DNA from 3 places in the Mesorhizobium sp. L-2-11 genome. Region 3 is predicted to be linked to each of the others. Evidence: predicted binding sites of a transcription regulator. Region 3 holds the regulator's gene; each other region holds the start of a gene.

Region 1 (7,584 bases), 590 kb from region 3:
GCGCACCGACATTCAGCGGACTAAAATCAACAGACCTCCTTTCAAGCAGCCGTTTTCAACCATGCCATCGATCATTTCCATTTCCGGGGTCACCAAGACTTACGCCACCGGTTTCAAAGCGCTGAAGGAGATCAACCTCGATATCGAGCGCGGCGAGATTTTTGCGCTGCTCGGGCCGAACGGCGCCGGCAAGACGACGCTGATCTCGATCGTCTGCGGCATTGTCAACCGCTCGTCGGGCACGGTCAGCGTGGACGGCCACGACATCGGCCGGGATTATCGCGCCGCACGCAGCCTGATCGGGCTGGTGCCGCAGGAACTGACCATCGACGCGTTCGAGAGCGTGTGGGCGACGGTCAACTACAGCCGCGGCCTGTTCGGCAAGCCGGCCAACCACGCCTTCATCGAGAAAGTGCTGCGCGACCTGTCGTTGTGGGACAAGAAGGACGCCAAGGCGATCACCCTGTCCGGCGGCATGAAGCGGCGGCTGATGATCGCCAAGGCGCTGTCGCACGAACCGAGGGTGCTGTTCCTCGACGAGCCGACAGCCGGCGTCGACGTCGAGCTGCGTCAGGACATGTGGGCGATGGTGCGCCGGCTGCGCGAGGATGGCGTCACCATCATCCTGACCACGCACTACATCGAGGAGGCCGAGGCGATGGCCGACCGCGTCGGCGTCATCAATCGCGGCGAGATCGTGCTGGTTGAGGACAAGGTGCAACTGATGCGCACGCTCGGCCGCAAGCGGCTTTTGCTGGAATTGCGCAGCCCGCTCGCCACCATACCCGAGAATTTGTCGCGCTACGCGCTGGAGCTTTCGCCGGACGGTGATCGACTGACCTACACCTATGACAACCAGAGCGAGCGGCCGGGCGTCGCCTCGCTGCTGCGCGAGCTTGAGACGGCCGGCATCCAGTTTCGCGATATCGACACGCAAAACAGCTCGCTCGAGGAGATCTTCGTCAATCTGGTTAGGAGGGACGCATGAACCTGCGAGCAGTCTGGGCGATCTACAAGATGGAGATGGCGCGCGCTTTCCGGACCGTGCTGCAGAGCATCGTCTCGCCGGTCATCTCGACATCGCTGTATTTCGTCGTCTTCGGCTCGGCCATCGGCTCGCGCATCACCGAGATCGACGGTATCAGCTACGGCGCCTTTATCGTGCCGGGGCTGATCATGCTGTCGCTGCTGACGCAGTCGATCTCCAACGCCTCCTTCGCCATCTATTTCCCGAAATTCGTCGGCTCGATCTACGAATTGCTGTCGGCGCCGGTGTCCTATCTGGAGATCATCATCGCCTATGTCGGGGGTGCGGCGACCAAGTCGATCATACTCGGCCTGATCATCCTGGGGACCGCGTCGCTGTTCGTGCCGCTGACCATCGAGCATCCGTTCTGGATGCTCTCCTTCCTGGTGCTGACGTCGGTGACCTTCAGCCTGTTCGGTTTCATCATCGGCATCTGGGCGAGAAGCTTCGAGCAGCTGCAGCTGGTGCCGCTGCTGATCATCACGCCGCTTACCTTCCTTGGCGGCAGCTTCTATTCGATCGACATGCTGCCCGGCACCTGGCGCACCGTGACGCTGTTCAACCCTGTCCTCTATCTGGTCAGCGGCTTTCGCTGGAGTTTTTACGGCAAGTCCGACGTCTCGATCGGCATCAGCCTCGGCATGACCTTCGTTTTCCTGCTTATCTGCATAGCGATCGTCGCGTGGATCTTCAGAACAGGCTACCGGCTGCGGACCTGACCGAACGGCCTGCCCCAAGCGACGTAGCGCCAGCATCCGAGCGATGTTCCCGACCTAAGACGACCAAATCTGGTGACGACGCCTCAAAGGCAGTCATGCGAAGGCGGCGCTTGATTTCCATATAATGTTATATATCATGTTATTGACTGGGAGGCCGGTTATGGAAGACGTCATAAGATCCCTTGGCTTCCTGTGCCTGGGCAGCAGGCTGAAGCGTATTGGCGAGCAATTGCAGGCGGATACGCAGCGCCTGCTCGACTGCCTCGATGTGCCGGTTCAGTCGAGTCAATACCCGCTGCTCGCTGCGCTCGACAGGCTGGGCCCGCTGCCAGTCGGGGAACTGGCGCAATCCCTCGGGGTCGCGCAGCCAGGGGTTACGCGGAGCGTGTCGCTTCTGGCCGCATTGGGACTGGTCGAGGTCAGTCCATCGGATGATGACCAGCGGCGCAGGATTGTCTGCCTCACCCTGCACGGCGAGCGGCTGGTCGAGGTCGCAAAGCACGACGTCTGGCCGCGCATCGAGGATGCCGTCGCGGATCTGTGCGCGGATCTTTCCGGGCCACTTCTTGATCAGCTGGCCGCCATCGAGGAAGGCCTCGCCGCGGCGCCGCTCGACCGTCGTGTAAAGAAGCCGGAAGGTGCCGCGCGATGAAACACCTGCTTGACCGTCCCGTGTGGAGTGCGCTTCGGACGCGACACCAGGCCTTCGCGCAGGGTGACGATCTCGCCATGCGGTATCGGCCCTCGATCGCTCCCTTCGCCGCCAGTGCCGCGGACGATGCGGAAAGCCTGCAGGCGCTCGGAAAACTTGTGTCGCCAGGCGAGAGTGCGATCCTGCTTCAGGCGGACGCCATTGCTCTGCCCGCGGAACTTTCGGCGACTTCGACCGCGCCCGGGGTTCAGATGATTGCCGAGCGGCCATTGCAGATGGTCTCCGACAAGCGCGTGCAACGTCTGACGCGAGACGATGCAGCTGAGATGCTCGCCTTGGCATCGGTCACCAAGCCTGGCCCATTCACGCTCGAAGCCTTGAGCCTCGGCGATTTTTGGGGCGTGAAGATCGAGGGCCGACTTGCGGCAATGGCCGGCGAACGCATGAAGCAACCCGGCTATACCGAACTTAGCGGGGTGTGCTCACATCCGGAATTTCGGGGCGGTGGCCTGGGCAAGCTGCTGTCGCTGTTCGTGGCAAACCAGATAGCGGCGCGCGGCGAAATTCCCTATCTCCACGCCTATGCCAGCAACACCACGGCCATAGGATTATACGAGTCCATTGGCTTCAGGTTGAGAAGCATGATGAACGTGGCCGTGGTTCAGCGCGCCGAATGAAAGGAAGGATTTCGTATCGACGAAATCCTTCCTTGGCGCTGCCAGCGCTTGCGGCGAATCAGACAGCGATCTTGCCACCGCCCTGTTTGGTGATGGCGACGACCGACGGACGCACCGGCATGTCGGGCTTGAAGTCGGGCCAGCGGGTCGATGGGTCCTCATAATAGGAGGGACGGCCAAAAGCCTCCCAGTCCTCGCCGCCATCGGCCGGATGCTGGACCGCGACGAAGGCGGTCTGGTCGTCGGGCGTGAACAGCGGGCCGCAGAGTTCGGCGCCGATCGGCACGCGGAAGAACAGCTTCGATGTCGCCCGCGCCTCGCCTTCGGTATCGACCGCCCACAGGCCATCGGTGCGGCCGGTCGCCTTCGGGCCCTGGCCATCGGTCGAGACCCAGAGCCGGCCGGCCGCATCGATGGCGCAATTGTCCGGCATGCCGAACCAGCCATTGGCGGTCGTCGCGGTCGAGAAGGTGGCGCCGACTTCGGCCACCGAGGGATCGCCGCATTTCAACATGATTTCCCACTTGCCCTTGGTGGCAGTGAAATCGCCACCATCCTCGACAATCTCGATGATGTGGCCGAAAGCGTTTTCGGCGCGCGGGTTGGCGGCGTCGACCTGCTCCGTCTTGCGCTTCGAATTGTTGGTCAGCATGACGTAGACCTTGCCGGTCGTCGGGTTGGGCTGAATATCCTCGGGGCGGTCCATCTTGGTGGCGCCGAGAAGATCGGCGGCAAGCCTTGTCCCGATCAGCACGTCGGCCTGGCTGGCAAAGCCGTTCTCGGCGGTCAACGGACCCTGGCCGTGAACCAGCGGCAGCCATTCCAGTGTACCGTCCTCGGCGAATTTGGCGACGTAGAGCGTGCCGTCGTCGAGAAGATCCATGTTGGCGGCGCGGTCCTCGGCGTTGAACTTGCCGGCCGTGACGAATTTGTAGACATAATCGAAACGCTCGTCGTCACCTTGGTAGAACACCACACGGCCATCCTTGGCGACGACCGATTCGGCGCCCTCATGCTTGAAACGGCCCATGGCAGTGCGCTTCCGCGGCACCGAGGTCGGATCGTTGACATCGACCTCAACGACCCAGCCGAAGCGATTCGGCTCGTTGGGCTCCTTGCCGATGTCGAAGCGGTCGTAATGCGCAGCCCATTCGTAGGCGCCTTCGGGAATCCCCATGCGCTTGTAGTTGGCGGCTTCCTTGTGGCCTTCCTGCAGCTCGCCCGAGAAATACCCGTGTATGTTTTCCTCGGCCATGATGTAGGTGCCCCAGGGCGTGACACCGCCGGCACAATTGTTGACGCTGCCGAAGACCTTGGTGCCGGTCGGATCGGCACTGGTCTTGACCCGGTCATGGCCGGCGACGGGGCCGGACAGCGCCATTTCGGTGTTGGCGGTGATGCGGCGATTGAGCTTGCTGTCGCGCACCACCTGCCATTTGCCTGATACCTTGCGAATTTCGACGATGGTGCCCCCATGCGCGGCTATCTCGATGTCGACCTGTTCCTTGCTCAGCGGGGCCTGCTTGGCCTCGCCATCGACGATGGTGACAAGGCCCGGGAACATCAGATGCGGATTGGTGTACTCGTGGTTGACCACCAGCAGGCCATGCTCGGCTGAGCCGTCGATCGGGATAAAGCCGACATAGTCGTTGTTGTAGCCAAACTGCCTTTCCTGCGCCGCCGCCGACTGTTTTGTCGGATCGAAATCCGGCGAATCGGCAAACAGCGGATCGCCCCAGCGCAACAGCACGTCGGCGTCGTAACCGGCGGCGACATGGTGCTTGTCGTCGACGCCTGCCTCAACCTCGTCGAAACTGAAGACCGAGCCGCCGCCGGCGCGGGCATCGTCGGCGAGGATCAGCGCGAGCGGGCTGACGGTGGCGGCGATGGCGGTTGCGGCGAGCGATCCCTGCAGAAAACCACGGCGCGAGAATCGCGCGGCGATGATTTCGCCCATCGTCTGGTTGTCGGTGGGATTGGTTCCTGGCCCATCGTTTTCCTCGAGCAGGCTGGTGCGGAAATGGGCGTCGGGGCGATGTTCAGTCATGGGGGCTTGCCTCTGGCTCTTTGGGATGGCTGGAGCGTGTTGCTTGACTGACCGCGTATCGCCAGCAGATCACAGTTTGATGACGTTGCCGGCCAATTTCCAGCCCCGATCTCATGTCTTTGATCAGGCCGCTTGACCGCGACCGACGCTTCCGAAACAAGATCTGCGACAGGCGCGGAAGCACTGCTTCGGGAGGAACAAAAACGTGAGTTTCTGGGGACTGGGGCAGCTCGGCATTTCGACGGTGATCTTCCTGCTGGCGGCGACGGCGGCCAAGCAATGGGGGCTGGCGCCGAGCCTCGGCAAGATCGTTCTGACTCTGGCGCTCTATTCAGCGGGCAATCTGATCATGCTGCGGCTGATCCGTGAGTTCGGCATGTCGGTGTCGTTCAGCCTGTCGGCGGTGATCCAACTGGTGTCGGTGAACGTGGTGGCACTGGTGTTCTTCGGCGAGCGCGTCAATTCGTTGCAGGCCACCGGCATCGTGCTCGCCGTCGCAGCGGTGGCGCTGATCACGCTCGGACCCTATCTGCAAAAACTGTAACTGCGCATGATCCCGAAAAATCGGAATCGATTTTCCGAAAGGATCATGCGCAAAAATCAAAGTGCTACAGCGTCCTTTGCGCGTCCAAAAGGACGTGCGGCGCTGTAGGACGATGGCCGATGAAGAATACCGCAAACAAGCTGCTCAACTGGATCGAGTTCCCGGTGCTTTTGGCCGGACTGGTCATCGCCGGCGGACTGTGGGGGTTCGAGGAATTGATGGAGGTGGCGCGAGACACCACGCCGCACGCCTTCGACACGGAAATCATGCTCGCCTTCCGTGAAGCGGGACAGCCCGACAATCCGATCGGACCGCCATGGTTGGAAGGGACGATGCGTGATATCACCAGCCTCGGCAGCGCCATCGTGCTCGGGCTGATCACTGTGGCAGTGATCGTCTATCTGCTGCTGATCCACAAGCCGGGAGCAGCGTTTCTGGTCTTCGTCGCAGTGGCTGGCGGGCAGGCCCTGTCGAGCGTGCTGAAGCTCGGAATCGATCGGCCGCGCCCCGACCTGGTCTCGCATCTTGCCGACGTGGCGACGCTTTCGTTTCCAAGCGGCCATGCGATGCTGTCGGCGGTGACATATTTGACGCTGGGCAGCATGGCGTCGCGTTTCCTGCCTGGGCGAACGACCAGGATCTATGTGCTGGCACTTGCCGTGCTGACAACACTGCTGGTCGGCATCAGCCGCGTCTATCTCGGCGTTCATTGGCCATCGGACGTGCTGGCCGGCTGGTGCGCCGGCTTCGCCTGGGCGATGCTGTGCTGGCTGGCCGCATGGGCGTTCCAGCGATGGCGCGGGCAGACCGCCGGCGCCTGAACCGCCCCGTTCCGAACGACGATTCGCCTAATCTCCTCAATGTTGCGGCGGCTGGGGCTTGCTGGTCCAGCAGGCGCAGGCTCGCCCAGGATGCAACCAGGACGTGTGCATGTCTGACATGTGCATCATGATGCTTGAACCATCACAATGACGGTATTATACATGGGAATGCATTCAGACGGGGTTTTTAGCCGATGATCACTGCCGCGCAGATGCGCGCCGCAAGGGCGCTGGCCGGCATCGATCAGAAGACGCTCGCCGAGCGCGCCGGGGTTTCGCTTCCAACCATTCAGCGCATGGAAGCGAGCGACGGCGTGGTCAGGGGCGTGGTCGATACGCTGATGAAGGTCATCCAGGCCCTCGACGAGGTCGGCGTGGAGCTGATCGGCGAGAACCAGGCCAGCGAGCGCGGCGGCAGGGGGGTACGCCTCAAGCCGGTCGTGCCGCAGAACCCGCCAGCCTGAGCCGAAATAGTCGCGCGACGGGGACCGCCGACAGTCCTGCCGACGATCCCGCCGCCTGCTTGGTTTTACGCATGCACCAAAACCGCTGATTGGGCGGCACGGATCAGGAGCGGAAGGCAGTCCATGGATCGAACCCGGCGGGCAATTCATCAACCGGCGCAGCCGACATTTTCCGAACTGTTCACGCCGAAGCTGGCGACGGTGCTGCGCGAAGGCTACACATCAGAGCACTTCAGGGCCGATGCCATCGCCGGACTGACCGTGGCCATCGTGGCGCTGCCGCTGTCGATGGCGATCGCGATCGCATCGGGCGTGTCGCCGGAGCGCGGGCTCTACACTTCCATCATTGGCGGGTTCCTCGTCTCGGCGCTGGGCGGCAGCCGTTTCCAGATCGGCGGGCCGGCGGGCGCCTTTATCGTGCTGATGGCGGCAACCGTGGCACGGGTCGGCGTCGACGGCCTGCTGCTGGCGACGATGATGGCCGGCGTCTTGCTGCTCGTCATCGGCTATCTCAGGCTTGGCACCTACATCAAGTTCATTCCCTATCCAGTGACCGTCGGCTTCACCGCCGGCATCGCCATCATCATCTTCTCCGGCCAGATCGTCGAGCTGTTCGGGCTGAAACTCGCCGGC
Region 2 (7,584 bases), 270 kb from region 3:
TCTTCAGGAAGCTGGTGAGACACGACATGGCAACGCGACCGATCAGCGCCGAAGATCATGACCGCATCGCCAAAGCGATCCGCGTCGCCGAATCAAAGACCGACGGCGAAATCTACTGCGTGGTCGCCTATGCCAGCGACGGCTATTTCTTTCCGGCCGCCTTCATGGCGACGCTGGCGATGCTCGTCGTCAGCCTCGCCGTCGGCTACGGGCTGGAAGCGTGGTGGCTGTCGATCCGCCTGCCGCATTTCGTCATCGCCCAGCTTCTGGCGATGGCCTCGATACTTGTCCTGTTGTGGGCGGTGCCCGGCTTGCGCATCCACCTGGTGCCGAGACGGCTGCGTTACCAGGCCGCGCACGCCAATGCGATAAAGCAGTTTCTCGCCCGCAACGTCCACCGTACCACAGCGCGAACCGGCGTGCTGGTGTTCGTTTCGATCGCCGAGCATTACGCCGAAGTGATCGCCGACAGCGGCATTAACAGCCGCGTCGGCCAACATGTCTGGGACGACGTCGTCCGCGACCTTACCGCGCATGCCCGCGACGATCGTCTCGCCGACGGCTTCATCAAGGCGATCGAAGAGACGGGTGCGGTGCTGGCCGAGCATTTCCCAGTTTCTTCCGGCGACAGCAACGAGCTGGACGACCATCTGGTCGAAATCTGAGTCGCTACGGCTTTTTCAGCACTCAACGGCACGTCTATCGTCTGTGCGAAAGCTTGGGAGCCGCTGACCGGACTCTTGCAATCGGGCAACGCGGGTTTATGGTTAACCAATCATGAAGACGCTGAGTATCGACATCAGGAAAGCCGAGCCGCGCGACGCAAGCGCCATCGCCGACGTGCACCTGCTGGCCTGGCGCGGCGCCTACTCCGGCATCATCCCGCATCGCACGCTGACATCGATGATCAACCGCCGCGGCGCCGACTGGTGGGCGAACGCGATTCGCCGTGCCGCCACCGTCCTGGTCGTCGAGATCGGCGGCAAGGTCGCCGGCTACGCCACGATCGGCAAGAACCGCGCCCGTGAGCTCAAGCAGCAGGGCGAGATCTACGAACTTTACGTGCGCCCGGAATATCAGGGCATCGGGCTCGGCAGCCGGCTATTCTCGGCCGCACGGGCGCGACTGGCGGATCATGGCCTGAAAGGCATGGTGGTGTGGGCGCTGGAGGACAACCAAAGCGCGCTCAGCTTCTATGCCGGCGCCGGCGGCCGCGACGTCGCCGAGGGCGTCGAGGTCTTCGAGCAAAAGGCTCTGAAGAAGGTCGCCTTCGTCTGGGAATGACCTGGCCTCGTCATCCTAGGGCGGAGCAGGAGCGAAGCGACGTCGCGGAGACCCTGGGATCCAATGCCGTAACTTTAGGGTGTAGCGACGGTGCAGAACCTCTGATGCCGAACAGGGCGGAGAGGATCGCGGCTTTCATTCTGCGCCGCTGCATTCTTCGGCTGATTTCACGGAATGGATCCCAGGGTCTGCGCTCCGCTTCGCGTTCGCTCCGGCCTGGGATGACGAAGTGATGATGTCCTCAGTACCATTCGCCGCATTGCACCATGCGCCGCTGCCCGCTATCGGTCTCCAATCGAAAGAGGGACAAAAGCCATGCGAATCGAAGCCATCGCCATCGGAAAGAACCCGCCGGAGGACATCAACGTCATCATCGAGGTGCCGATCGGCGGCGAGCCGATCAAGTACGAGATGGACAAGGAGGCCGGCACGCTGTTCGTCGACCGCTTCCTGCACACCTCGATGCGCTATCCCGGCAATTACGGCTTCGTGCCGCACACGCTGTCGGGTGACGGCGACCCGATCGACGTGCTGGTCTGCAACACGCGCGCGCTGGTGCCGGGCTGCGTCATCAATGTGCGGCCGATCGGCGTGCTGGTGATGGAGGACAATTCCGGCCTCGACGAAAAGATCATCGCGGTGCCTTCGCCCAAGCTGACGCTGCGCTACGAGAACGTCACCGAATACACGCACCTGCCAGACATCACCCGCCAGCAGGTGCAGCATTTCTTCGAGCACTACAAGGATCTCGAACCCGGCAAATGGGTCAAGATCGAGGGCTGGCACGACGCCGCCTATGCCAAAAGGATGATCGTCGAGGCGATCGAGCGGGCCAAGGCAAGCAAGTAGCCGAAACGCCTGAAATTTGCGGGCAAACCCCGGCGTAGCGCCGCCCCTCATCCGCCTGCCGGCACCTTCTCCCCGTGAACGGGGAGAAGCCCGCTGACCTCGACCTTGGCACCCATTCAGCAGCTGGTGATTGGCGAAACCACTCATGGCGGCGTCTTTCTCCCCGTCACTATACGGGGAGAAATGCCCGGCAGGGCAATGAGGGCAGCGTCGGCCTGCAAAGTGTTACAGCGTCCTTTGCGCATCCGGAAGAACGCGCGGCGCTGTAATGCCAAACGCTATTTCTTCAAGCTCGCTTCGATCAGCAGGTCGGCGTTGCGGGCCACAGACTTCGCCGGTCCGCCGGCACCGAACAGCTGGCCGCTGATATAGGCGCCTTCGATCAGAAGCAGCAGCCCATCGCCCAGCGTATCGGCGTCGCTGGCACCCATCGCCGCCGCCATGGCGCGCAGGCGTCGGCGCAATTCCTGCTTGTTGGCCTCGCTCACCACGCGGGCCGGGTGGCCCCGTTCGGGATATTCGACGGCCGCATTGGTCATGCCGCAGCCGCGATAGTCGGGCTTTTGCGTGCGCTTGCCGATGCGTGTCAGGAAGGCGGCGATCTGCGCGCGCGGATCGCCGGGATGGGCAGCCACCGCCTCGTCGAAGCGGGCCCAGAACTCGAGGTCGAATTGGCGGAGGTAGGAGGCGGCCAATTCGTCCTTGGACGGAAAGCTGCGATAGAGGCTGGGCTTGGTGACGCCGGCGCGCCGCACGATCTCGTCGACGCCGATCGCCCTGATGCCTTGCCGGTAGAACAGGTCGCGGGCAACGCGAAGAATTTTTTCGCCGGCGCGGGGCGGGGTTACTTCATCGGCTTTGATCGTTGGCTCAATGCTTTTCATCTAGGACGCGCCGTTGCCTGCTTGACAATGTTACCGATCGGTACGTACGTTGGTGCAATCGCAACGTACCGGTCAGTAACATGATAGTCCAATCCCGCCCGTTTGGCCAGCGCTATGCATTTGTCGTGGTGGCCGTCATTTTCCTGTGCCTGCTGATCGCGGCAGGCTTGCGGTCGGCGCCGGCCGTCATGATGCTGCCGCTGGAGGAGACTTTCGGCTGGCGGCGCGATGTCGTCTCGCTCGCCGCGGCCATCGGCATCTTCCTCTACGGCCTGACCGGACCGTTTGCCGCGGCCCTGATGGAACGGATCGGGCTGCGCCGCACGCTGCTGGCGGCGCTGGTGCTGATGTCGGGCTCGACGGCGCTCAGCCTGTTGATGACTCAGCCGTGGCACCTGCTTCTCACTTGGGGCGTATTCTCCGGCGTCGGTTCCGGCGCGGTCGCCACGGTGCTCGGGGCCACCATCGTCAATCGCTGGTTCAAGACCAATCGCGGCCTGGTGATGGGGCTGATGTCGGCCTCCGCCGCCACCGGCCTGCTGGTGTTCCTGCCGCTGCTCGCCGCGCTCGCCCAATCCGGCGGCTGGAAGCCGGTCGCCATCGCCATTGCTGTCGCCACCGCCTGCCTGGTGCCGCTGGTCTGGCTGCTGGTGCCGGAACGTCCGTCCTCGATCGGCATGGTGCGCTACGGCGCGGACGTCGACGACGTGCCGCCGGTTCCGCCGGCCTCGCAAGGCAATTTTCTCATGCACACGCTCAGCACGCTGCGTCGTGCCGCCGGCACGCGCGTGTTTTGGTATTTGTTCGCCACTTTCTTCATCTGCGGCTTCACCACCAACGGACTGGTCGGCACGCACCTGATCGCGTTTTGCGGCGACATGGGCATAGGGCAGGTGCAAGCCGCCGGCCTGCTGTCGCTGATGGGCATCTTCGACCTGATCGGCACGACGCTGTCGGGCTGGCTTACCGACCGTTTCGACCCGCGCAAGCTGCTCGGCGTCTATTATGCGATTCGCGGCCTGTCGCTGATCTATCTACCTTATTCCGGCTTTTCGTCGACCAGCCTGATCATCTTCGCCGTGCTCTACGGATTGGACTGGATCGCCACCGTGCCGCCGACGCTCAGGCTGTCGAACGAGGCGTTCGGCGACCGCAGCGGGCCAATCGTCTTCGGCTGGATCGTCGCCGGCCATCAGGTGGGTGCGGCGGCCGCCGCCTTCTTCGGCGGCACCATGCGTGAATTGCAGGGCGATTACGAGCTTGCCTTCCTCATCGCCGGCATGACGGCAATAGCCGCAGCCTGCATCTCGCTGTTGATCAACACCAACCGTCCGGCCTTCGAGCCGGAACCGCAGGCGGCTTGAGTTGTGACGGCTGGCGCTAATCTCCCCCCTCAAGGGGGGAGATCACCTGTTCAGTGTAATAAAACCTTCATGGTTTCGAGATGTGCGTGAAACATTGAGGCTGGACCTTGGCGGCGACGTTTAAGCCATCCAGGAGACAGCCATGAACAGGATTTCACGCCGCGCTTTTGTCACGTCGGCGAGCGCCGCCGGCCTCGTCGGCATATCGGGCTTCGCGTTTCCCTATTATTCGCGCGCCAATCAGCGGCCCGCCTTCACCCATGGCATCCAGTCGGGCGACGTCGACGCCACCAGCGGCGTCGTGTGGACCCGCACCGACCGCCCTTCGCGTGTCATGTTCGAAGTGTCGTCGACGGAAAATTTCGCCAACGCCGTCCGTCTTGCGCCGCTCGATACGTCGCCGGCCAGCGATTACACGGTAAAGCGGCTGCTCACCGACCTCGCCTCCGACCAGGACATCTTCTACCGCATGATCGCGGCCGATCTCGCCGACATCAACGCCGTCTCCGAGCCGATCGTCGGCCGCTTCCGCACGGCGCCGGCCTCGAAGCGTGATATTCGGTTCGCATGGTCGGGCGATACCGCCGGCCAGGGCTGGGGCATCGACGACACCGGCATGAAGACCTATGCCACGATCGGCAAGCATACGCCCGACTTCTTCCTGCATTCCGGCGACACCGTCTATGCCGACGGCCCGATGAAGGACGAGGTCCAGCTTGCCGGCGGCAGCAATTGGAAGAACAAGGTCCTCATCGACGAAAAGCGCAAGGTTGCCGAGACGCTGGACGAGTACCGCGGCCAGTGGAAGTACAACATGATGGACAGACATGTGCTGGGGCTCAACGCGATCTGCCCGACCTTCTACCAGTGGGACGACCACGAGGTGGTCAACAACTGGTCGGATTCGAAGGATTTGGGCGCCGACGACCGCTACTCGGAAAAAAACATTCATGTGCTGGCGGCACGCGCGGCACGTGCCTTCCACGAGATGACGACGATCCGCTACGAACCGTCGGAACCCGGCCGCGTTTATCGCAAGATCGCCTACGGGCCGCTGCTCGAAGTGTTCTTCCTCGACATGCGTTCCTATCGCGGCGCCAATGGCCCCGGCATGCAGGATGCGGTGACGCCGCAATCGCGCATTCTGGGCGAACAGCAGATGAAGTGGCTGAAGCGCGAACTGGCAAACTCCAACGCGACCTGGAAAATCATCGCCGCCGACATGCCGCTCGGTCTCGTCGTCTGGAACGACGCCACCAAAAAGGCCGGCGCCGAGGCCGTCAGCAATGGCGAAAATGGCCCGGCCAAGGGCCGCGAACTGGAAATTGCCGACCTGCTTCGCTACATAAAGAATGCCGGCGTCACCAACACCGTCTGGCTGACCGCCGACGTGCACTATACAGCGGCGCACTACTACAATCCTGACAAGGCGCAGTTCCAAGACTTCAATCCGTTCTGGGAATTTGTTTCCGGTCCGCTCCATGCCGGCACCTTTGGACCCAACGATTTCGACATGACCTTCGGCCCGGAGCTGAAATTCATCAAGGCGCCGACAGCCGAGCAGGGGCAGAACCTGCCACCCTCGGCCGGCCTGCAGTTCTTCGGCCTCGTCGACATCGACGGCGCCACTGAACAGATGACGGTGCGGCTGATGGATCGCGACGACAATGAACTCTACAAGGTCACGCTCGATCCGGTGCATTCGGCGTGAGAGAATGGTTTCAATAGTGGCCAAAACGCAGGCGGGCCAGCGCCCCCTCTGTCCTGCCGTCTTGGCCAAAACTTGGCATCTCCCCCACGCGGGGGGAGATTGGCAGCTTGGGCGCTCCGCTCGCGCCTGCAACGTTGGAGGTTGGCGAAAGCGGCGGCGACGTCCGATCTCCCCCCTCGTGGGGGAGATGCCCGGCAGGGCAGAGGGGGGCGTGAAGGCTCGCAGCGGAACGGGATCTCGGGATGACTACCGCCGGGCGCGTCGTCAATCTGGATAGCAAACGGCCGGAATATTGGGCCAAACAGCGCGGTCGCAGTTGGCGGCCTCCTGCCTTTGCTTGAAGGCGGCGCTAACCGGCCCGGTCACCACCGGGTCGACGCCATCGGGAGCATCGGCAAACAACTGCTCCGCCGTTCGAGTGTCGGACGGCAGGGCAGGCCGTGCCTCCTTCGACCTCGCGGCTGACTGTGCCACGCCTGCCGCAAGCAGAACGGCGAGGGCAGCCCATGCAAGGATTGGCCAGTATCTGATGCCAGTTTTGCTCATGAAATTTGAACTGTCCCGACAGTGAAAGGTTCCGCTTTGGTTAATAATTCAATTTCACACCAAGACGCTTAAGATTTGGTGACCATGTATTTGGTGGCACGCCTCCTCTTTCGCAATTGCGAAAAACCCTGTATGAGCCGCCCAACCGAAAGAGGCAGCGCCTTTTGGCCTGCTGCCTGCAACGCTCCCGAGACCACAACATGAAAATTCGTAATATCGCGATCATCGCGCACGTCGACCATGGGAAAACCACCCTCGTCGACCAGCTCCTGAAACAGTCCGGTTCGTTCCGCGACAACCAGCGCGTCGCCGAACGCGCCATGGATTCGAACGACCTCGAAAAGGAACGCGGCATCACCATCCTGGCCAAGGCGACCTCGGTCGACTGGAAGGACACCCGCATCAACATCGTCGACACCCCCGGCCACGCCGATTTCGGCGGTGAAGTCGAGCGCATCCTGTCGATGGTGGATTCGGCCATCGTGCTGGTCGATGCCGCCGAAGGGCCGATGCCACAGACCAAATTCGTCGTCGGCAAGGCGCTCAAGGTCGGATTGAAACCGATCGTCGTCATTAATAAGATCGACCGGCCGGACGCCCGCCACGTCGAGGTGGTCAACGAAGTATTCGACCTGTTTGCAGCGCTCGACGCCACCGACGAGCAGCTCGACTTCCCGATCCTTTACGGCTCGGGCCGCGACGGCTGGGTCTCGGAAAACCCCGAAGGCCCGAAGGACCAGGGTCTGGCGCCGCTGTTCGACCTCGTCGTCAAGCACGTGCCGGCGCCGACCGTTCATCCCGGCCCGTTCCGCATGATCGGCACCATCCTGGAAGCCAATCCGTTCCTCGGCCGAATCATCACCGGCCGCATCGAATCCGGCACGCTGAAATCCAACCAGGCGGTCAAGGTGCTGCATCATGACGGCACCCAGGTCGAAACCGGCCG
Region 3 (7,584 bases):
AAGATCTGGCCCGCATCGCGCTTGTAGGCGCCGGACAGGATCTTGATCAGCGTCGACTTTCCAGCGCCGTTGTGGCCGAGCAGCGCCACGACCTCGCCCGGGAAAAGGTCGATCGACGCATCGTCGACGGCGCGAATGCCGCCGAAGGCAATCGAGATGTTGCGCATTTCGATCAATGGCGTGGGAGCAGTTGTGTCAGCCATGATCGTTCCTCTCCATGGTTTTGCCGAGCATGACGTCGGACCGAAACGGATGTTCACTTTTCGCTGACGCGGACCTTCGGCTCGCGATCATGCTCAGACCCGCTTGCGGTAGACGGTGTCGAGCCAGACGGCGACGACCAGCACGGCGCCGACGACGACGCTCTGAAGCGGCGAATCGATGCCGAGCAAAACCATGCCGGATTGCAGCGACTGCATCAGAAGCGCGCCCAGCATGGCGCCGAGCACCGTGCCGGAGCCGCCGGCCAGCGACGTGCCGCCGATAACGGCTGCGGCGATGACCAGGAGCTCGTCCAGCGTGCCCAGCGCATTGGTCGCCGCATTGAGGCGGGCCGAGGCAATCGCCGCGCTGATCGCGGCCAGAACGCCCATGATCATGAACACTTTCATGGTCACCCAGCGCGTGTTGATACCGGCGAGTTCCGCCGCTTCCGGATTGCCGCCAATGGCAAAGACGTAGCGGCCGAAACGGGTGCGCCGGGTGATGAAGGTCATGACGATGCCGACTGCGACCGCGATCAGCACCGGTATGGCGATGCCATGGGCGATGAACAGCCCGCCTTCGGGGATGGTGATGCCGTTCCGCTGGGCGTACTGGCGCACGATGCCGATCGGCCAGGGATAGGAATTGGCGATCCAGACGGCGCCGAGGATGGCGGCGCAGGCGACAACACCAAGCAGGCTCTCCGCCCAGACCGGGCGCAGCGGAAACTTGAAGCGCTTGCGCTGCGACCGGCCGTTGAGCAGCATCAAGGCGACGGCCACGCAGGCGAGAATGCCGACGATCCAGCTCGCGGTCGCCCCGATCGAGCCACGCGGCCCGCCACCCATCAGCTGGAAGGTGGCATCGAGCGGCGCGACGGTGCGCCCGCTCGTCATCAGCCACGCCATGCCGCGCCAGATCAGCAGGCCGCCCAGCGTAACGATGAAGGCCGGAACCTCGAGATAGGCGATGATGAAGCCCTGAAGCGCGCCGATCATCAGGCCGAGCGCCACGCCGGCAGCCAGTGCGATGACCCATATCCAGGGATTTCCAAGCTGGAATCCCATGACGCGGATGAGGAATTCTGCCTGCGCAACGCCCATCACCATGCCGATCACCCCTTCGACGGAGCCGACCGAAAGATCGATGTTGCGCATCACGATGACCAGCACCATGCCGGTCGCCATGATCGCGACCGAGGACGTCTGCACCGACAGGTTCCAGAGATTGCGCGGCGTGAGGAACAGGCCGCCCGACAGGATGTGGATTCCAACCCAGATGATCAGCAGCGCTCCGACCATGCCGAGCATGCGAATGTCGAGCTCGGTTGCCTTGAGGAAGCGGCCGAAGGGGCTGAGATCGGATTCCCGCGCCCGATCGGCAGCCGGCGTGTTGGAAGTCGTGTCGGTCATGATGTCCTCCCACCGTTGCCGTCTGCCGCGGATGCCGGAAGCAGCTAAGAAATTACCCGCGAGACGCGGAAAAACAACTTTTTTGAAAAACGCCGCGGCGTGAAGCCGCGGCGTTTCAGGTTTTTTGGCGAAGGCGGATCAGTTGCAGACCGGGACAGCGCCCGCTGCCACGCCGGCACAGACCTCTTCCTGCTTGATCCAGCCGGCGTCGATGACGACGTTGAGATTTTCCTTGGTGATGGCAATCGGCGTCAGGAACAGCGACTTGACGACATTGCCGCCCGGCGTGGTGAAGTCCTTGACGCCGGCAATGTCTGTCATCGGCTTGCCGTCTGCCAGCTGCGAAGCGATCTCGGCGGCGTTCTTGCCGAGCTCGCGCGCGTCTTTCCACACCGAGACGGTCTGCGTGCCGAGCGCGATGCGGTTCAGCGCGGCATGGTCGCCGTCCTGGCCCGAAACCGGGACGGATCCGGCCAGGCCTTGCGCCGTGAGCGCCGCGACGACGCCACCGGCGGTGCCGTCATTGGCGGCAACCACCGCATCGACCTTGTTGTCGTTGGCGGTCAGGAACTGTTCCATGTTTTTCTGGGCGTTGGCAGGAAGCCAGCCGTCCGTATAAGCCTCGCCGACATTCTTGATCTTGCCGCTGTCGATGGCATCCTTGAGCACTTCCATGGAGCCAGCGAACAGGAAATCGGCATTCGGGTCGGCGCCCGAGCCCTTGATGAAGACGTAATTGCCTTCCGGCGCCATCTTGAACACTTCGCGGGCCTGCATGCGGCCGACTTCCTGGTTGTCGAAGGTCAGATAGAAAACGTCCTTGTTCTCGATCAGCCGATCATAGCCGACGACCGGAATGCCTTCGTCCAGCGCCTTCTGCACCGCCGGACCGATGGCCGAGGCATCCTGCGCAAGGATGATCAGCGCGTTGGCGCCCTGCGAGATCAGGCTCTCGACATCGGTCAGCTGCTTGCCGGGATTGGACTGTGCGTCAGCCGAAATATATTTGTCGCCGGCGGCCTCGATCGCCGCCTTCATGGCGGCTTCGTCGGTCTTCCAACGCTCTTCCTGGAAGTTCGACCACGAAACGCCAATGACCTTGTCCTTGGCCTGCGCGGCCGACGCGAGCGTCAACGACATGGCGACTCCCGCCAGAATGGCGGCTGCGAATCTCTTCATGATAATCCTCCCTGCGCCGCGTGCGGCGCGACCAACTGGCCCGAAGGCCGGCACAAAGGCTCGTATTTTTTCGAGCCTCGAAAAAATACTGGTCCAACGCCGAAGCACTGTCAACACCGATTCTGATGGGTCTTGATGTCCTGTTGGCTTTTTTTCGAGGCTCGGAATAAACAATGACAGCCCCTTCTGCTTCTGCCAGTATTTGTCGGACATTACCGACGGCTTCCGATTCAAGAGCGGCCGCGGCAATGAGGAGGAACAAAAAATGTCGGTTGGAATCCGTCATGACGATTTGCGCCGGCGCAACCGGGCGATGGTGATTTCGGCGGTGCGCCGCGCAGGCCAGCCGTCGCGGACCGAGATCGCCGCAATCACCGGCCTCAGCCATTCGACCATATCGGCGATCTCTTCCGACCTGATCCAGGAAGGCATATTGGCCGAGAGCAAGGCGAGCGAGACGGTTTCGCTGAAACGCGGCCGGCCGCAGGTCGGCCTCAGCCTCAATCCGCAAGCCGCTGCGGTGTTGACAGTTGTGTTGTCGCTGAATTTCCTGTCGGTCGCCGTCATCGATTATGCCGGAAAAGTGGTCGCCGAGGAACAACGCCGGCTGGACACGCTGACCATGTCGCGTGACGCGCTGATCGGCGAATGTATCGCCATCGTCCGGCGCCGGCTCGAAGATCCCGACCTCGACGTCCAAAGCGTCGCCCGCATCGCGCTGGCGATCCAGGGCATCACCGATTCCCATGCGCGCGCCATGTTGTGGTCGCCGATCACGCCGCAGACGAACATCGCCTTCGCCGACATTCTGGAACGCGAGTTCGGCATCCCGGCCATCATGGAGAACGACTGCAACATGATGGCCGTAGCGCTGCGCTGGCGCCACCCGGATCGCTACCGTGACGATTTCATCGCCATCCTGCTCTCGCACGGCATCGGTATGGGGCTGGTGCTGAAGGGCGAGTTGTTCACCGGCACCCACTCCTCAGGCGGCGAATTCGGCCACATGATCCATCGGCCGGGCGGCGCGCTTTGCCGCTGCGGGCGGCGCGGCTGCGTCGAGGCTTATGCCGGCAATTACGCCATCTGGCGCAACGCAAGGCAATTGAGCGAGGACGCCGAGCCGGTCGCCGATATCAGCGACGCCGAGATGCGGGCCCTGGCGGCCCGGGCGCGCGAGACGGACGGACCGGAGCGCGAAGCCTACCGCAAGGCCGGCGAAGCGCTCGGCTTCGGGCTCGGCAGCCTGTTCGCGCTGATCGATCCGGCGCCGGTGGCCATGGTCGGCGCCAGCGCTGCCGCCTTCGACCTGATCGAGCCGGCGCTGCGCGAGGCCATTGCTCAGACCGCCGGCGGCCAGCATTCGGGTTCGATTTCCTTCGACACCGAGCCCAACGAGCTGCCGCTGATCCGCGAAGGCTGCGCCATGCGGGCGCTGAGCTTCGTCGACCAGGAGATTTTCGCGCCCGGCGCACAAGGGAAGTCCGGCACGATCAGGAGAGACGTGGCTTGAATTGACCCGAAAGAGTACCGGAGTATCCACCGTTGGTTCCTTGGACCATCGCAGACATTCGGGATTGGCCGAAATCCTCCCAACTTCGTCATCCCAGGGCGAAGCAGGGCTTGCTCGGCCCAAGGATGACGAAGCGATGGGCGTTTCAGCTAATCGCGAAGGCCTGCGATCCGCCAACGCAAGTACGCCCGACCTGTCAGAACTTCCGCGCCGAGGAACCTAGTCTTCCCTGATCGCATAGCCTGCGCCGCGGATGGTGCGGATGACGTCGGGCATGCGACCATTGTTGACCGCCTTGCGCAACCGGCCGACATGGACGTCCACCGTGCGCTCGTCGATGTAGATCGTCTCGCCCCAGACATTGTCGAGCAACTGACTGCGCGAAAAAACCCGGCCCGGATGCCGCATCATGAATTCGAGCAGCCGGAATTCGGTCGGCCCGAGCCGGATCTCGCTCTTCTTGCGATAGACCCTGTGCGATTCGCGATCGAGCATGATGTCGCCGACCTTGAGCACGCTGGACAGCACTTCCGGCTTGGCGCGGCGCAGCAGCGCCTTGACCCTGGCCATGAATTCCGGTGTCGAGAACGGCTTGACCAGATAATCGTCGGCTCCGGTCGAAAGGCCGCGCACCCGGTCGCTCTCCTCGCCGCGCGCGGTCAGCATGATGATCGGCAGCCGCTCGGTTTCGGGACGCACCCGAAGGCGCCGGCAAAGCTCGATGCCGGAAACCGCCGGCACCATCCAGTCGAGCACCAAAAGATCGGGCACGTTTTCCTGCAGCCGGATTTCGGCCTCGTCGCCGCGCGTCACCACCTCGACCTGATAGCCTTCGGATTCAAGATTGTAACGGAGGAGGACGCCCAGCGGCTCTTCATCCTCCACCACCATGATGCGCGGCGCGATCATCGGCCGGTCACTCCTGTCATGTCGCCGGCGCCGACATCGTCGTTTCGTCGAGCTTCGGGCGATCCGCCGGCAATTGCTGCCCGGTCACGACAAAGTAGGCGTTTTCGGCGATGTTGGTGACATGATCGCCGATACGCTCGAGATTCTTGGCGCAGAACAGAAGGTGCGTGCAGGCGGTGATGTTGCGCGGATCCTCCATCATGTAGGTCAGGAGCTCGCGGAAAACCGCCGTGTATTTCACGTCGATCTTCTGGTCGTCGGCGCGCAGTTCCTTCAACGCGCCGGCATCGCGCGCCACATAGTGCTCGACCACGCCGCGGAGCTGCACAAGAACCAGATCCGCCATCGCGTCGATACCGTGCGACAGATTCCGCGGCGTCGCGCTCTGCCCGACTGCGCTGACCCGCTTGGCTATATTCTTGGCCAGATCGCCGATGCGCTCGAGATCGCCGGCCATGCGGATTGCGCCAACCACGGCGCGCAGATCCTGCGCCATCGGCTGCCGCTTGGCGATAAGCGTGATGGCGCTGTCGTCGAGCTCGCGCTGCCGCGCATCCATGATGGCGTCGTCCGAGACGACGCGCTGCGCCATCGCATTGTCCGACGCGAGCAGCGCGCGGATCGAAGCTGCGACCATTGCGGCGGCGAGCTCGTCCATGTCGCGGATCAGGCGGTCGATATGCTCCAGTTCCTCGTCGAAAGAAGCGACGGTGTGTTCACCCATGGTGCTGTCCTCGTGTTCGAAATTCGCCGGACCCGCTCAGCCGAACCGGCCGGTGATGTAGTCCTGGGTGCGCTTGTCGTCGGGGTTGGTGAACATCTTGTCGGTCGCGCCCTCCTCGACCAGATAGCCGAGATGGAACATCGCCGTGCGTTGCGACACGCGCGCCGCCTGCTGCATCGAATGGGTGACGATGACGATCGTGTAGTTCTCGCGAAGTTCATCGATCAGTTCCTCGACGCGGGCGGTGGCTATCGGATCGAGCGCCGAACAGGGCTCGTCCATCAGGATCACTTCCGGCGACACGGCGATGGCGCGGGCGATGCACAAGCGCTGCTGCTGTCCGCCGGACAGACCGGTACCCGACTCGAGCAGGCGATCCTTGACCTCGTTGAACAGGCCGGCCTTCTTGAGGCTCGATTCGACAATGCCGTCCAACTCGGCCTTGCTCCTGGCCAGGCCGTGAATGCGCGGACCGTAGGCGACGTTTTCATAGATCGACTTCGGAAACGGGTTCGGCTTCTGGAATACCATGCCGACGCGGGCCCGCAGCTCGACGACATCGATCTTCGGGTCGTAGACATCCTCGCCGTCGAGCGTGATTTTGCCGCTCACCCGTGCGATATCGATCGTGTCGTTCATTCGGTTCAGGCACCGCAGGAACGTCGACTTGCCACAGCCCGATGGCCCGATCAACGCCGTCACCTGATGCTCGCGGACATCGAGATCGACGTCGAACAGGGCTCGCTTCTCGCCGTAGTGAACAGAGACCTTTTCGCCCTTCATCTTGATCGAAGGGGCGTTGGTTGCGCTGCTCAGTTTCTGCTCGACGCCGGCTTCCGTCATGAAGTTCATATCCTCTACTCCTTACCAGCGCCGCTCGAAGCGCCTGCGCAGTATCACCGCGATGGCATTCATGATGACCAAAAACACCAGCAAAATCAAAATCGCCGCCGAAGTCTTCTGCTGGAACCCGGCTTCCGGGAAATCCGCCCACATGAATATCTGCACCGGCAGGATCGTCGCGGGATCGGTGAAGCCGCCGGGAATGTCGACGATGAAGGCGACCATGCCGATCATCAGCAACGGCGCGGTTTCGCCCAGCGCATGCGCCATTCCGAGGATGGTGCCGGTCATGATGCCCGGCATCGCCAGCGGCAAGACGTGATGGAATACCGTCTGGACCTTGGACGCTCCGATGCCGAGCGCCGCCTCGCGGATCGACGGCGGCACGGCGCGCAGCGAAGCGCGCGAGGCGATAATGATGATCGGCAGGGTCATCAGCGCCAGCACCATGCCGCCGACCACCGGGGCTGAGCGCGGCATGCCGAAGAAATTCAGGAATACGGCAAGCCCAAGCAGGCCGAAGACGATCGAAGGCACCGCCGCCAGATTGTTGATATTCACTTCGATCATCGTCGTCAGCCGGTTCCTGGGCGCAAATTCCTCAAGATAAATCGCCGCTGAAACGCCGATCGGGAAGGCGATGGCCAGCGTTACGATCATGGTCAGGAACGATCCGACGACCGCGCCCCAGACACCGGCCAGTTCCGGCTCGCGGCTTGCGCCGGTGAAGAAGAAGATCGAGTTGAACCGGCTTTCGATCAGGCCGGCGCTCTTCAGCATGTCGAGCCAGACAATCACCT

What was found. Region 3 encodes PhoB, which activates phosphate uptake and scavenging genes when phosphate is short. Its sites were predicted from a motif close to TGTCATNNANCTGTCAT; they were not measured.
Region 1: JG739_RS03100 (PhoX family protein) is a predicted target of PhoB. The motif match lies at 5,191-5,207, and genes of this name have one in related genera.
Region 2: JG739_RS04685 (alkaline phosphatase D family protein) is a predicted target of PhoB. The motif match lies at 4,436-4,452, and genes of this name have one in related genera.

Annotation. Positions count from the first base shown of each region.
Region 1 is NZ_AP023257.1:657,634-665,217, forward strand. It holds gene JG739_RS03080 (ABC transporter ATP-binding protein) at 62-988, shown strand; gene JG739_RS03085 (ABC transporter permease) at 985-1,746, shown strand; gene JG739_RS03090 (MarR family winged helix-turn-helix transcriptional regulator) at 1,907-2,398, shown strand; gene JG739_RS03095 (GNAT family N-acetyltransferase) at 2,395-3,075, shown strand; gene JG739_RS03100 (PhoX family protein) at 3,134-5,122, opposite strand; gene JG739_RS03105 (hypothetical protein) at 5,328-5,666, shown strand; gene JG739_RS03110 (phosphatase PAP2 family protein) at 5,786-6,487, shown strand; gene JG739_RS03115 (helix-turn-helix domain-containing protein) at 6,682-6,951, shown strand; gene JG739_RS03120 (SulP family inorganic anion transporter) at 7,075-7,584, shown strand, end outside.
Region 2 is NZ_AP023257.1:979,710-987,293, forward strand. It holds gene JG739_RS04655 (TPM domain-containing protein) at 1-18, shown strand, start outside; gene JG739_RS04660 (TPM domain-containing protein) at 27-665, shown strand; gene JG739_RS04665 (GNAT family N-acetyltransferase) at 778-1,284, shown strand; gene ppa (inorganic diphosphatase) at 1,600-2,133, shown strand; gene JG739_RS04675 (TetR/AcrR family transcriptional regulator) at 2,412-3,017, opposite strand; gene JG739_RS04680 (MFS transporter) at 3,098-4,381, shown strand; gene JG739_RS04685 (alkaline phosphatase D family protein) at 4,524-6,092, shown strand; gene typA (translational GTPase TypA) at 6,839-7,584, shown strand, end outside.
Region 3 is NZ_AP023257.1:1,248,544-1,256,127, reverse strand. It holds gene JG739_RS06035 (ATP-binding cassette domain-containing protein) at 1-203, opposite strand, end outside; gene JG739_RS06030 (sugar ABC transporter permease) at 297-1,616, opposite strand; gene xylF (D-xylose ABC transporter substrate-binding protein) at 1,755-2,795, opposite strand; gene JG739_RS06020 (ROK family protein) at 3,061-4,308, shown strand; gene phoB (phosphate regulon transcriptional regulator PhoB) at 4,528-5,217, opposite strand; gene phoU (phosphate signaling complex protein PhoU) at 5,234-5,941, opposite strand; gene pstB (phosphate ABC transporter ATP-binding protein PstB) at 5,978-6,793, opposite strand; gene pstA (phosphate ABC transporter permease PstA) at 6,806-7,584, opposite strand, start outside.